3 regions of the Pseudomonas sp. LBUM1661 genome follow, and region 1 is predicted to be linked to each of the others. Evidence: predicted binding sites of a transcription regulator. Region 1 holds the regulator's gene; each other region holds the start of a gene.
What was found. The regulator sigma-54, encoded in region 1, starts transcription at its own class of promoters, with help from an activator protein. The targets are predictions, from matches to a motif close to ANTGGCATNNANNTTGCTNT.

Region 1 (5,026 bases):
TGTATCGACAGGCAACGGCATGAAAGCGTACTTGAAAGAAAGCAGGATACACCTGCTATCGAACGTAAGAGGACAGTATGAGGCTCGTTAAAACCCTCCCTATTTTGCTCAGTCTGGGCGCAGCACTGGGAAGCGTGAGCGCCTGGGCTCTGCCGAACGATCAAGAGCAGCCAATCCGCATTCAGGCCGACGATGCCCAACTGGACGACAAGAATGGCGTTGCCACCTATAAAGGCGACGTGATCATTACCCAGGGCTCGATGAAAGTCACCGGCAACACCGTGACGATCACCCGCACCCCGACCGGCGACATCGACGTCGTGACCTCGGTCGGCAACCTCGCCTATTTCGAGCAGCTGCAAACTGCGGGCGACACCAAGCCTGTGCAGGGTTACGGGGTGACTATCCAGTACCACGCCTCGCAAAACCGCGTCGTCCTGATCGATCGCGCCAAAGTCATCGACAAGGACAACAACGTCACCCAAGGCGAGAAAATCGTCTATGACACCGTTAAAAAGCTTGCGAGCGCCGGTCGCGCTACAGGCAACAAGGTCACCGAGTCGCGTCCGCGCATCGACATGGTGATTCAGCCGAAGAAGAAAACCGACGAGCAAAAGGCCCAGTAATGGCAACTCTGAAAGCTCAGCACTTGGCCAAGAGCTACAAGAGCCGCCAGGTCGTGCGTGACGTCAGCCTGTCTATCGACAGCGGTCAGATCGTCGGCCTGCTTGGCCCGAACGGCGCCGGCAAAACCACCTGTTTTTATATGATTGTCGGCCTGGTACAGGCCGATCAGGGTCGCGTGCTGATCGACGATCTGGACGTCAGCCACCAGCCGATGCACGGTCGTGCGAAGGCCGGTATCGGCTATCTTCCGCAAGAAGCGTCGATCTTCCGCAAACTCTCGGTAGCCGATAACATCATGGCCATCCTCGAGACCCGCAAGGAACTCGACAAGGCCGGTCGTCGCAAGGAGCTGGAAAGCCTGCTGCAGGAATTCCACATCAGCCACATCCGCGACAACCTTGGCATGAGCCTGTCCGGTGGTGAACGCCGCCGTGTGGAAATCGCCCGCGCTCTGGCCACCAACCCGAAATTCATCCTCCTCGACGAACCCTTCGCCGGTGTGGACCCGATTTCGGTGGGCGACATCAAGCAGATCATCCACCACCTCAAGGCCAAGGGCATTGGCGTGCTGATCACCGACCACAACGTCCGTGAAACCCTGGATATCTGCGAAACCGCCTACATCGTCAACGATGGCCAACTGATCGCCGAAGGTGACTCTGCCACCATCCTGGCCAACGAACTGGTCAAGGAAGTGTACCTGGGCCATGAGTTCCGCCTGTAAACGCCGGGGTGCGTGGCCAGTCGACCGAGCGCTTGTCTCGATAAAAAATCAACTTTTTTTTATTGTTACGGCGCTCTAGGCAAACGCGACGCTTCAAAGATTTTCCGAAGCCAGTCGGTTCAATGTGTCAATAAAACTTTGCAGCTTTTTATTGTTACGGCGCTCTAGGCAAACGCTGCAGTTTCGGGCATATAATTTGCTTATGTTTGGCGCTCCGGCGCTCTGTAGTGGATGGCGCATGTGCGCCGGCGAATAAGGTGTTAAGCCCCTGCCATGAAACCATCGCTAGTCTTGAGAATGGGCCAGCAGCTGACGATGACACCGCAGCTGCAACAGGCCATCCGCCTGCTCCAATTGTCGACCCTGGACCTGCAACAGGAAATCCAGGAGGCCCTGGAGTCCAATCCGATGCTCGAACGCCAGGAAGAAGGCGACGACTTCGATAACGCCGACCCGTTGGCCGACAAAGCCGAACAACTACCCAACGCCGATGTTTCGGAACCCTCTTACCAGGAAACCGCCCCGACGGTGGATAACCTCGAGGAAGGTGACTGGAACGAGCGCATTCCCAACGAACTGCCGGTCGATACCGCGTGGGAAGACGTCTACCAGACCAGCGCCAGCAGCCTGCCGAGCAACGATGACGACGAGTGGGATTTCACCACCCGCACGTCGGCCGGCGAAAGCCTGCAAAGCCACCTGCTGTGGCAACTGAACCTGGCACCGATGTCCGACACCGATCGCCTGATCGCCGTGACCCTGATCGACTGCATCAACAATCAGGGCTACCTGGACGAAACCCTCGAGGAAATCCTCGAAGCCTTCGATCCGGAACTGGACATCGAACTGGACGAGATTGAAGCCGTCCTGCACCGCATCCAGCAATTCGAACCTGCCGGCATCGGCGCCCGCAACCTGGGTGAATGCCTGCTGCTGCAATTACGCCAGTTGCCCGCCAAGACCCCATGGCTGACCGAGGCCAAGCGTCTGGTCTCCGATTACATTGACCTGCTCGGCAGCCGCGACTACAGCCAATTGATGCGGCGCATGAAGCTCAAGGAAGATGAACTGCGCCAGGTGATTGAGCTGGTGCAGAGCCTCAACCCGCGCCCCGGCTCGCAAATCGAGTCCAGTGAAGCCGAATACGTGGTGCCCGACGTGATCGTGCGCAAGGACAACGAGCGCTGGCTGGTAGAGCTCAATCAGGAGTCGGTGCCACGCCTTCGGGTCAACGCGCAGTACGCCGGGTTTGTGCGCCGCGCCGACACCAGCGCCGACAACACCTTCATGCGCAACCAGCTGCAAGAGGCCCGCTGGTTCATCAAAAGCCTGCAAAGCCGCAACGAAACCCTGATGAAAGTGGCCACCCAGATCGTCGAGCATCAGCGCGGCTTCCTGGAATACGGCGACGAAGCCATGAAACCGCTGGTGCTGCATGACATCGCCGAAGCGGTCGGCATGCACGAGTCGACGATTTCCCGGGTCACCACGCAAAAATTCATGCATACCCCTCGCGGTATTTATGAACTGAAATACTTTTTCTCCAGCCACGTCAGCACCTCCGAGGGCGGCGAATGCTCGTCCACGGCGATTCGCGCGATCATCAAAAAACTGGTTGCTGCGGAAAATCAGAAAAAGCCGTTGAGTGACAGCAAGATCGCTGGTTTACTGGAGGCACAAGGCATTCAGGTGGCTCGCCGCACCGTCGCCAAGTACCGCGAGTCCTTAGGAATCGCGCCTTCGAGCGAACGCAAGCGGTTGATGTAGAGCCACGCCACAGCGTTCCAGTGGCAGGCATTTCTGCCTGCCGCTTTATGCACTGGCAACGAAGGAGAAGCTGTATGCAAGTCAACATCAGTGGACACCAACTGGAAGTGACCGAACCTCTTCGCACCTACATCGGCGAAAAACTCGAACGATTGGAACGGCATTTCGACAAGATCACCAACGTCCAAGTGACGATGACGGTCGAAAAGCTCAAGCAGAAAATCGAAGCCACGCTGCATATTCCCGGCAATGAAGTGGTCGCTAACGCGGAACATACCGATATGTACGCAGCGATCGACGCATTGACCGACAAGCTGGATAAACAACTCAAAAAGCATAAGGAAAAGACCCAGAGCCTCCTCCAGGGTGCGACCGGTCGTTAACACTCCCAACTCATGATCCGACTTGAAAGCATCCTGACCCCCGGCCGTTCCCTCGTGAACGTGCCGGGCGGCAGTAAAAAGAAAGCCCTCGAGCAAATTGCCAACCTAATCCATCGCGAAGTGCCGGATCTGGCCATGCAGGATGTCTTCGAGAGTCTGGTCGCCCGTGAAAAACTCGGTTCTACCGGTTTTGGTAACGGCATCGCCATCCCCCACTGCCGCCTGAAGGGTTGCTCCGCACCCATCAGCGCCTTGATGCACCTCGACGCCCCTATTGATTTCGACGCCATCGACGGCGCCCCGGTTGACCTGCTGTTCGTTCTGCTGGTGCCGGAAGCCGCCACCGATGCGCACCTGGAGCTATTGCGCCAGATCGCCAGCATGCTCGATCGCAAGGAAGTGCGCGAAAAACTGCGCAGCGCCCCGAGCAATGAAGCCTTGTATCAGGTTGTCCTGGACGAGCAAAACGGTCAGTAATCATGCGTTTGATCATCGTCAGTGGCCGTTCCGGCTCAGGTAAAAGTACCGCGCTCGATGTCCTTGAGGACAACGGCTACTACTGCATCGACAACTTGCCCGCCGGCTTGCTGCCGGAGCTGGCCGAACGCGCGTTGATTCACACCGAACTGGCACAACCGCTGGTTGCCGTGTCGATTGACGCACGCAACTTGCCAAGTCACCTGTCGCGCTTTCCGGAACTGCTCGAAGAAGTCCGCAGCCGGCATATCCAGTGCGATGTCCTGTACCTGGATGCCGACGAAGAAACCCTGCTCAAACGCTTTTCGGAAACCCGTCGTCGCCACCCGCTGAGCAGCGCCAATCGCTCGCTGGCCGAGGCGATCAACGATGAAACCAGCCTGCTCGGCCCGATTGCCGACCTCGCGGATCTCAAAGTCAACACCACCAACCTGAACCTTTACCAGCTGCGCGACACCATCAAACTGCGCCTGTTGAACCAGCCGGAACCCGGTACTGCGTTCCTGGTGGAGTCTTTCGGTTTCAAGCGTGGCATGCCGGTGGACGCCGACCTGGTGTTCGACGTGCGCTGCCTGCCGAACCCGTACTGGAAGCCAGAACTGCGCGCGCAATCCGGGCTCGACCAACCGGTGGCCGAATACCTGGCCGCACAGCCGGACGTGGAAGAGATGTTCCAGGACATCTCCACGTACCTGCTCAAGTGGCTGCCCCGCTTTGCCGCCAGTAATCGTGCTTATGTCACCATTGCCATTGGCTGCACCGGCGGGCATCACCGCTCCGTCTACCTGACCGAACGTCTCGGCCAGACCCTGCAAAAAACCCTGAAGAACGTCCAGGTCCGCCACCGCGACCTCAGCTAAAGGATTCACATCGCGATGCCTGCTCTGGAAATCGAAATCATCAACAAACTGGGCCTGCACGCCCGTGCTTCCGCCAAATTCGTCGGTGTCGCCGGTGAGTTCAAGGATTGCACAATCAGGGTAGGACGCACGCCGGAAACCACGGTCGACGGTAAAAGCATCATGGCCATGATGATGCTGGCGGCGGG
Region 2 (5,026 bases), 2.5 Mb from region 1:
CTTGCCATGTTTTCGGCCATACCCGGGAAAACTTTAGGCCCATTTATCAATGAGCTTGCGCGCGCCAGCGCTTGCCCTGCCTGGGGCACAGTTTAGGCAACAGTCGGGCGGTGCGCCATCTCTTCATGAGCGCGGGGCTCATGAGCATGGGAGCCGCGATCGAAGGTCGCTACATGGCCACTTCCACTTTGCCGGGCGCGATGACTTGCGCCTTGATGACCCGCTGCGAGTTGAGGTTTTTCACCCGGATCTGTTCGCGCAGGCCGCCATTGGACAGCGCTTCACCCGGCATGCGTACGCTGAGCGTACCACTGCGCGCGGTGATCACCACCTGGTCACCCTTGCTGATCACTTCGGCCTGTTCCATGTGCACCAGGGTGACCACCTGATCGGCGACCATTGGTCGGGTCAGTTTCTGCCCGATCGCCTGATCGACAGCGGTCAGGTAGCCCTGGCTGATCAAACTGATGTCGCGCTCCCGCAGGGTCACGTCTTCGGGCTCGATAATGCCGGTGCGCCGCAGGGGCCGGGTGGTCGTCACGATGTCGCGAAACAGGCGGACTTGAGCGGGCACGAAGACCGTCCAGGGCGATGCGCCCTCGCAGCGAACCTTGACGGTCACCCTGCCCAGCGGCTTGGCCGGACTCTCCAGGGTCGCTGTCAATTCCTTGTCGCACATGGGCATGCGCAGCCGTGGATCGAGCTGCTTGACCTCGATCTCGTAGCGGCCTTCCGTTTGACTGGTGGCCAGATAGTCCTCTACGGTGAATTCAAGAAAGCCCTGTGTGACGCCGATAAGCATGTCAGGCAAGGTAACCGCGTCAGCAAGGGCAGGGCTGCCAGCGTTGAACAGGCAAACAGCCGACAGCGCGCAAAGCAATTTGCGGAAGTTTGATGTCAGGCGTCGGAAAAATGTCGGTTCTGTGTTCATAAGAGTTAAAAAGCAAGCGCCGTGCCGTTTAGTGATGAATGCGCGTCGCAACACACTTAAGCGTTGGTGTAGGAGTCTGTGCATGGCTGGTGTAATGGATGCGGTAAACCAGCGCACGCAACTGGTTGGGCAGAATCGCCTTGAGCTGTTGTTGTTCCGTCTCGACGGTCAGCAGCTTTACGGGATCAACGTGTTCAAGGTTCGGGAAGTGCTGCAATGCCCCAAACTCACGCTGATGCCAAAATCCAGTCCTGTCGTGTGCGGTGTGGCGAATATCCGGGGGGCGACCATTCCGATTCTTGATCTGGCGATGGCGACCGGCTCCGGCGCCTTGAAGGACAAGAACAATCCCTTCGTGATCATCACGGAGTACAACACCAAGACCCAGGGTTTCCTGGTCCGCTCGGTGGAGCGCATCGTCAACATGAACTGGGAGGAGATCCATCCGCCACCCAAGGGCACGGGGCGCGATCATTACCTGACGGCTGTGACTCGGGTCGACAATCAGCTAGTCGAAATCATCGACGTCGAAAAAGTGCTGGCGGAAGTGGCGCCGACGCCGGAAGCGATTTCCGCCGGCGTGGTGGACGTCGAAACCCAGCACAAGGCGCTGTCCTTGCGCGTGCTGACGGTCGACGATTCGTCGGTGGCGCGCAAGCAGGTCACGCGTTGCCTGCAGACGGTCGGGGTCGAAGTGGTCGCGTTGAACGACGGCCGGCAAGCGCTGGAGTACCTGCGCAAACTGGTCGATGAGGGCAAGAAGCCGGAAGAAGAGTTCCTGATGATGATTTCCGACATCGAGATGCCGGAAATGGACGGGTACACCCTCACGGCCGAAATCCGCGCCGACCCGCGCATGCAAAAGCTTCATATCATCCTGCATACTTCGTTGTCGGGCGTATTCAATCAGGCGATGGTCAAGAAAGTCGGTGCCGATGACTTCCTGGCCAAGTTCCGTCCTGATGACCTGGCATCCCGGGTAGTCGACCGGATCAAAGCAGCAGACATCAGCTAGGGGCCTTTTGCCCTTGGCGGTCAACACGATTTAAGAGGCGGTATCTTTGTCTACGGGTAATTTGGATTTCGAACAGTTCCGGGTCTTCCTGGAAAAAGCCTGTGGCATTTTGCTCGGTGAAAACAAGCAGTACCTGGTCTCGAGCCGTCTCAACAAACTGATGGAACAGCAGGGCATCAAGTCCCTGGGTGAGTTGGTGCAGCGCATCCAGACCCAGCCGCGCAGCGGTTTGCGCGAGATGGTGGTGGATGCCATGACCACCAACGAAACTCTGTGGTTTCGTGACACCTATCCGTTTGAAGTCTTGAAGAACAAGGTGCTGCCCGAAGCGATCAAGGCGGCTCCCGGCCAGCGACTGCGGATCTGGTCGGCGGCGTGCTCGTCGGGTCAGGAACCGTATTCGCTGTCGATGTCGATCGACGAGTTCGAACGGGTCAACATGGGCCAGTTGAAGATGGGTGTGCAGATCGTTGCCACTGATCTGTCCGGCACCATGCTGAACAACTGCAAGACCGGCGAGTACGACAGCCTGGCCATCGGCCGCGGTCTGTCGCCCGAGCGCCTGCAACGTTACTTCGACCCGAAAGGGCCGGGACGCTGGGCAATCAAGGCGCCGATCAAGAGCCGGGTGGAGTTTCGCTCGTTCAATCTGCTGGACAGCTACGCGAGCCTCGGCAAGTTCGACATCGTGTTCTGCCGCAACGTGCTGATCTACTTCTCCGCCGAGGTGAAGAAAGACATCTTGCTGCGCATCCACGGCACGCTGAAGCGCGGCGGTTATCTGTTCCTCGGTGCTTCCGAGGCGCTGAACGGATTGCCGGACCATTACCAGATGGTCCAGTGCAGCCCGGGGATCATTTACCAGGCGAAGTGATTGGTTGGCGGCAACAAAAAACGGGAGTCCTCAGGGGCTCCCGTTTTTTTATGCCTGGTGATTTCTCAATACACCTTCATCCCCTGTGGGAGCGGGCTTGCCCGCGATGGCGGCGTATCAGTCGACATTATGCAACCTGTCACAACGCTATCGCGGGCAAGCCCGCTCCCACAGGGTCGGATGTTGTCCTTGCGAACGTGTATAAGCGGCAGAAAAGCGGCAGCCAGCGGAAATCGGTTGCCGCTTTTCTGGCATTGCCGCGTTGCCACTGCCCGCAAAGCCCCGGTTTACGGGTTTTTTTGAATTGGCACGACGCTTGCTAATGTCCATGTTACGAAAAATCAGGTCACCCGAAGGTTTCCCGACATGAGCATCAGCTTCGATAAAGCGCTCGGTATCCACGAACAAGCCCTGGGCTTCCGCGCCCAGCGTGCCGAAGTCCTGGCCAACAACATCGCCAACGCCGACACCCCGAACTACAAGGCTCGGGACCTGGACTTCTCGAAAGTGCTCGCCGAGCAGAGCGAGAAAGCCAAAAACGGCACGTTCGCCTTGAACATGACCAATAGTCGTCATATCGAAGCGCAAGGCCTGGGCAATGGCGACGAGTCGCTGCTGTACCGCACGCCGATGCAACCGTCGATCGACCAGAACACCGTGGACGCTCAGCTGGAACAGTCGAACTACGCGGAAAACGCGGTCAACTTCCAGGCCAGCTTCACCCTGCTCAACAGCAAATTCAAAGGGCTGGTGTCAGCCCTGCGTGGAGAGTAAGTCATGTCCCTGTCCAGCGTTTTCAACATTGCCGGTAGCGGCATGAGTGCCCAGACCACTCGCTTGAACACCGTTGCGTCGAACATCGCCAACGCCGAAACCGTTTCGTCGAGCATCGACCAGACCTACCGTGCGCGTCATCCGGTGTTTGCCACCATGTTCCAGGGCGGCCAGAGCGGCGGCAGCGATTCGTTGTTCCAGAACCAGGACGCGGCCGGTCAAGGCGTGCAAGTGCTGGGCGTGGTCGAAGACCAGAGCAACCTCGACGCGCGCTACGAACCGAACCATCCGGCCGCCGACGCCAAGGGTTACGTCTACTACCCGAACGTCAACGTGGTGGAAGAAATGGCCGACATGATTTCCGCGAGCCGTTCGTTCCAGACCAACGCCGAAATGATGAACACCGCCAAAACCATGATGCAAAAGGTCCTGACCCTCGGTCAGTGATAAGGGGCGACTCAGATGAGTGTTACCGATACGACCGGTGGTTTGAGCCTCAAGGACATCCTGGCCAACTCCTCGATCAAGACCAACACCAACAACGATAGCCTCGCGTCGGCCGCCGGCAGTGCCAGCGGCAAAAAGGCCTTGGGCAAAGACGCGTTCCTGCAATTGCTGGTGACGCAGCTGAAAAACCAGAACCCGCTGGAGCCGCAGGACAACGGTGCGTTCGTCGCGCAGTTGGCGCAGTTCAGCAGCCTGGAAGGGATCACCACGCTCAACGAGACCGTGTCCGGCATTGCCGGCAACTACAACTCGTCCCAGGCGTTGCAGGCTTCGTCACTGGTCGGCCGTTCGGTCATTGCACCGGGCGACAAGGCGGTGGTCGACACGACGAAGGGCCTGACCGGTTCGGTGGCGATACCGCAGTCGGTGGCGTCAGCCACCCTGACGATTTCCGACAAGGACGGCAAAACGGTCCGCACGATCAAGCTGGAAGACCAGAAAGCCGGTAATTCGAGCTTCACCTGGGACGGTAAGGACGATGCCGGCAACGTCCTCGCATCGGGTACTTACACGTTTGGGGCAACGACCACGATCGATGGTCAGGGGGCAGCGCTGGTCACCAATCTGCCGGCGACCGTCAACAGCGTGACCATCAGCCAGACCGGTGGTGAGTTGATGCTCAACCTGGCCGGGCTGGGAAGTGTCGCCCTGTCCAAAGTTCAAACCATTGGTATATAGAGCCGACTAACACGGCACAAAGGAGTGGAATATGTCTTTCAATATCGGCCTTAGCGGTCTCTATGCAGCCAACAAACAACTGGACGTGACCGGCAACAACATCGCCAACGTGGCGACCACCGGTTTCAAATCGTCCCGCGCAGAATTCGAAGACGTGTATTCGGCGACCAAGCTGGGTTCGGGCAGCAAGACCACCGGTAGTGGCGTGCGCCTGGCCAACGTTTCCCAGCAATTTACCCAAGGTGAC
Region 3 (5,026 bases), 1.1 Mb from region 1:
GCGAGAAGGGGCGAGCTGTCGCTCATGGCATGCAGCTTGAAACTGCGGGCGTAGCCGCCCGGGTCGGAACCGTCCCAGCGCTTGCCGTCGATCAACTGGCTGCTGCGCATTTCCTTGCCCAAGGCAGCAACACCGACGGCGCTGGCGGCCTCTCGGTACAAGTCTAGTTGCTGCACCTGACGGGCCACCGCGAGGTAGTCCGGGTCGTCGCGCAACAAACCCCAGCGGCGGAACTGGGTCATGAACCACATGCCATCGGACAAATAAGGCAAGTTGACCTCACCCTCACCATGGAAGCGCAGCGCGTGCGGGTCTTGCCAGCGATTGCCCAGACCGTCGGCATAGTCGCCGAGCAAGCGCGGCTCGATGCAATCGAGTGGCGCATCGAGGTAGTGCGGCGCGCTCAGCAGTTGCGCGGTACTGCGGCGATTCTCCGGGCTTTGTTCAATGAAACGGCTGGCCTGCAGAATCGCCATCACCAGCGCGCGGGCGGTGTTGGGGTAGTGCTCGACGAAAGCGCGGGTGCAGCCGAGGACTTTTTCCGGGTGATCGGGCCAGATGGTCTGGGTCGTCGCCAGGGTGAACCCGAGGTTCTGTTTCACCGCGCTGGCAGACCACGGCTCACCGACGCAGAAGCCGTCGATGCGCCCCGCCTGCAGGTGCGCGACCATTTGCGGCGGCGGCACCACCACGCTGTCGACATCCTGCAACGGATGAATACCCTGGCTCGCAAGCCAGTAATACAGCCACATGGCGTGGGTGCCGGTCGGAAATGTCTGGGCGAAGGTGAGTTTTGGGCGACTTTGGTGCACGTGCCGATCCAGCGCCTCAGGACTGGTCACGCCCAGGGCCTGCAAGCCGTGGGAAAGGTTGATGCTCTGACCGTTCTGGTTCAGGCCCATGAGCACGGCCATGTCGGTGGGCGCGACGCCACCGATGCCCAAATGCACGGCGTAGATCAAACCGTACAGGCTGTGGGCGGCGTCGAGTTCGCCGCTCACCAGTTTGTCCCGCAGATTGGCCCACGACGACTGGCGCTTGAGATTCAGCGTCAGGCCGTAGGGCTGGGCGAAACCCTGTGTCGCCGCGACCACCACCGAGGCGCAGTCGCTCAGGGCCATGAAGCCGAGGTTGATTTCGGTCTTTTCCGGGGCATCGCTGCCGTTGACCCAGGCCAATGGGCCGGCTGATGGTTCATTCATCGCGTCTTCACCTTGCAAAAAAAGGCGTCGTCCCAGGTCCCTGCGCGAGCAAAGCCGGGTGACGACGCCATTGTCCTTCCACTCATCCCGCCGTTGGCATGAGTGCTGATGCCGGTTGCCGGTGCAAGGCATATGCCAGCCCGGGTTTCATCAGCTTTCCATCAAGATTGAAAGGGCCACGCCTTTCATCCTGACGACCGTTACCACACGAGTCGCCACAGGAGGTAAGCGTGCAGATCGATCGACTTTTCGCGACACCCGTGCCTGACGTTCGCCGGGACGAGCAGGTGATGTTCGTGCGGGCCGCCGAGCAGGCGCTATGCCTGACGTTTGCCAGCGGCGCGTTGTGCTGCTGTCTGCCGGCAGGCTGGCAAGGACTGTTGGCGGTGCGCGGCGAGTTTGAGATGAACAGCGGCGCCCGTGCGCAGATTCTGCCGATGCCCGAGGCGTCCCTGGTGAAACTGCAGGTGTTTATCGACCTGGGCGGCGCATTGATCGGCCAAGGCCCACGCCCGACGTCCTGGGCGGCACTTGCTGTCTCTTACGAGACCCTCGATTCCGACAAGAAGCTGGAGCGTTGGTACATCGAACAGGCCTTGCGTGGCGGCGTGTCCTACCGGGCTTTCGCCAGTGTATTGCGGCACAACGAGAACTATTGGCTGGTGCGGTTTCTGCTGGAGCAGGGCGCGAGCAGCGAAAAGCTGACCTGGCTGGCGCAACGCTATGGCGTGTCGGTGTCGCACTTTCGGCGATTGTGCCGACAGGCGCTGGGCGGTGCGACCAAGCCGGCATTGCGCGACTGGCGCACGGCCCAGGCACTGCTGAGCATGAGCCTGGAAGATCGTTCCTTGACCGATGTGGCGCTGGCGTTCGGCTACGCCTCTTCATCGCACTTTTCCAAAGAAATTCGCGAGCGGGTGGGTTTCGCACCCAGCAGGCTGGCGGATATCACGCACCTTTCAGGTAAGTAAGTCGATGATCTTTCGTTTCCTCCCCCTGCGCTTCGCCCCCACGCTGCTCAGCGGTTTGCTGGAGCTTGCGCAGGCCGCTCGCGAGTTGCTCGCGCAGGCCCTGAGTTGTCCCGAATGGCTGGACGAAATGCTGGCGCGCTGGCTGGTCGAGCAACCGGGTGACACGAGCGCTGTGTTGCAGGTGCTGCTACCGCTGCATTGTCGGTCCCGAGGCAATGCGTTGCGCGAGCGATTGTGCCGGCTCTGGCCCGGCGAACTGGTGCTCGACTATCACCCGCAGGAGCGCTACGTGGTGCGCCTGGCGGATCAACTGCTCGAATTCGATATCGAATCGACCCGACAACGACTGGAACCGCGACTGCTGGCGTGCGTCGAGAAGCTGCCCGCGTCGGTTCGCTCACTGGACCAGGCCTCGATGCAGGCGCTCACTGATCTGTGTTCGACTTTCGCCAAGCACTCTGCCAGTACCATTTGAACGGCCCCGACCGAGGATATCCATGAAGATTGAAACCGTAATGAGTGCGCGCTCGCTCGAGCCCAGTGGCAACCCGCCGGTCGAGACGCTGGAGTCACGCCTGCTTGCTGCCCGCCAGAGCCTGCCTGACAGCAAGCGCCCGGACCCTGAGTTCGATCGTTTGTATCAACAGCTGTTGGCCATGGAGGGGCAGGGCGAGAAAGCCATTTATGAGTTTTTGCGCACGTTACGGGGGGCGGACGGCGAGTCTCGCGCGTATCCCGATGCCAAGGCACTCTTGGCGGTCACGCTGAAGGTGCTGGTGCAATTGAAGGACGAGAAACTGGAAAACACCCTGATTTTCAAGGAAATCAGCGGCGCCAATGGCCTGGCGTTCAGCCTGGACCTTTTCGTCAAAAGCTATATGAGAGAAGTGTTCAAGCCGATGGAGGATGATGCGTGGGAGAAGAGTGAGTGGTGAGCCGGATTGCGCCCAGCCACACAGGGCCAGGCGCAACCATTGTCATCGTTGCGTAGAGGGTGGCTCAGGCTGTGTGCCTTGATTGACGTACACAACGCTGGGGCGCCCCGCAAAAACCACTGCCGCCACCAACGCATTGACGACGTGATCGACTTCCGCTTTGGAAATCGGCAGCGTCGAGAAGTACCGGGTTGCCGAAACCACAACGGCGGTTATCGTTTCGCTCAGCGAGGTCCGTATCGCATTAGTGGTCAGGAACTGATTAGCCACTTGTTCGGCGGTGGGGATCCGCGCAGGTTTGAGCTGGATGCGAAAGCCTTCGGGTGCTTTCTCCGGTTGCAGCGCATGCATTATTTCGCCACCGAGTACCTGGCTGGCCACTTCGGCACCCGCGTTATAGGCGCCGCGTAAAGCGTCGTGCCCCAGTACCGGAGTCAGCGACTCCAGGATCTCGGTAGCGCGGTTCAGGGTGGATAGAGGGAGACTGACCGCAACATCGGCAGTGCGAGTCATCCATTGCGAAAGTTGGGCAGCGAGCACTGCTGTATCGGTCGATGGCGCGCTGCCCGCCGACATGGCATAGCCAGGGCCTGATTTTGATGCGGTATTGCTCATTGCCGTAAAGGCAAGGAACTGCAGAGCACCATTCAACCCCCCAGAAGCTGCTGTACCGCCTGGAGTGGGTTTCGAGTTGTCACCTATCGGTAAGAACAGGTTCACCAGATCGGTGGCAAAACTGTAGAAAGCCATTTGCGGGCCAAACGAGGCTAACGCCGGCAGCGCCTGGGGCACTGCCGCCGCAGTCACCAGCGCTGCCATCGACAGTGTGAGGGTGGCGAGGCGGGCGAGGCGCGTTTGCGTATTGGCCGTGCCATTGCACTCGTCCCTGACCGCGCCAATGATGTTCAACGCGGGACCCATCATCAGGGAGATTGCGCCGATCACGTTGCGCGTCAGCGGCGAGGCCACATTGGACTGCAAGGATTTTTCCAGTGCAAAGCCGATCAGTTGCCTGACCGTTGTCAAAGTGCCTACGACAAGGCCGATGCGCAGGCCGGAAATCGTCAGGTTGCTGGCCCATCGACCGAGATCGCCTTCGAATTCGTTGCGTCCCAGTTTGCCGAGCAGGTCGCCGAGTGAGTCAACGATTGCTTGGGCGCGTTGTAGTGTTGCTGCGGGTGACTGATCTGTTTTTGTGGGTAAATCCAGGTCATCGATGGCAATGGCAACGAACTCGGCCACCGATTCTGGAGCAGCACTGCTCTTTGCACCGTTGATGTCTCCATCAACCGCCAGTTCAATGGTCCGTACAAGTTCATGTTCACTGGTAGATGAACTGACGGATAGGTCTGTAATGATCTCTTCCAGTATCTGGTCGATACCTTCGAGCGTGATTCTTGTTTCAGATCCGGACATTCCTGTGGCTCGCCCATCGGGACCGTCTAATTGCAGGGTCAGGGCCTTGTCGATTTGCTGAGAAGAAGCGCAATCGCCCATCTCCACGATCGTGTGATCCTTACGATGTGCCTGAAGGGCATAACCTGAGGCATTTTCTTGAGGTTGATGGGGACTGGGTGGTCTAGGGAGAACCAGCATTTCATTTCCTGCTGTGGGGGCGCTGCGTCAGTGCAGTCGAATCGATCATTCATCGCCCGTGCGGCAGTCACTATCAAAAAACGCTCTGGTAAAACGTTACCGACCGGGGAATAAATCCCAGGGTTCTCGCCCGTGACCCTTCACCCCGGCTATAATCGCCGCCACTTTTCGTAGCCCAGAGTCAAACCCGCCCATGTACACCCTGGCCCGTCAGCTGTTGTTCAAACTTTCCCCGGAAACCTCCCACGATCTGTCCCTGGACTTGATCGGCGCGGGCGGACGTTTGGGCCTCAACGGCTTGCTGTGCAAGGCGCCGGCGAAG

Region 2: the regulator sigma-54 is predicted to act here: its motif matches at 3,124-3,143, upstream of flgB (flagellar basal body rod protein FlgB).
Region 3: the regulator sigma-54 is predicted to act here: its motif matches at 1,323-1,342, upstream of ACA057_RS09480 (CmpA/NrtA family ABC transporter substrate-binding protein).

Annotation. Positions count from the first base shown of each region.
Region 1 is NZ_CP166794.1:976,729-981,754, reverse strand. Features, by position in the region: gene lptC (LPS export ABC transporter periplasmic protein LptC) at 1-91, shown strand, start outside; gene lptA (lipopolysaccharide transport periplasmic protein LptA) at 78-626, shown strand; gene lptB (LPS export ABC transporter ATP-binding protein) at 626-1,351, shown strand; gene ACA057_RS04390 (RNA polymerase factor sigma-54) at 1,625-3,118, shown strand; gene hpf (ribosome hibernation-promoting factor, HPF/YfiA family) at 3,193-3,501, shown strand; gene ptsN (PTS IIA-like nitrogen regulatory protein PtsN) at 3,514-3,978, shown strand; gene rapZ (RNase adapter RapZ) at 3,981-4,838, shown strand; gene ACA057_RS04370 (HPr family phosphocarrier protein) at 4,854-5,026, shown strand, end outside.
Region 2 is NZ_CP166794.1:5,290,848-5,295,873, reverse strand. Features, by position in the region: gene flgA (flagellar basal body P-ring formation chaperone FlgA) at 170-931, opposite strand; gene ACA057_RS24240 (chemotaxis protein CheV) at 1,014-1,946, shown strand; gene cheR (protein-glutamate O-methyltransferase CheR) at 1,993-2,820, shown strand; gene flgB (flagellar basal body rod protein FlgB) at 3,187-3,594, shown strand; gene flgC (flagellar basal body rod protein FlgC) at 3,598-4,041, shown strand; gene flgD (flagellar hook assembly protein FlgD) at 4,057-4,779, shown strand; gene flgE (flagellar hook protein FlgE) at 4,811-5,026, shown strand, end outside.
Region 3 is NZ_CP166794.1:2,045,966-2,050,991, forward strand. Features, by position in the region: gene ACA057_RS09480 (CmpA/NrtA family ABC transporter substrate-binding protein) at 1-1,202, opposite strand, end outside; gene ACA057_RS09485 (helix-turn-helix domain-containing protein) at 1,433-2,173, shown strand; gene ACA057_RS09490 (hypothetical protein) at 2,178-2,648, shown strand; gene ACA057_RS09495 (hypothetical protein) at 2,671-3,108, shown strand; gene ACA057_RS09500 (hypothetical protein) at 3,151-4,704, opposite strand; gene ACA057_RS09505 (quinone-dependent dihydroorotate dehydrogenase) at 4,898-5,026, shown strand, end outside.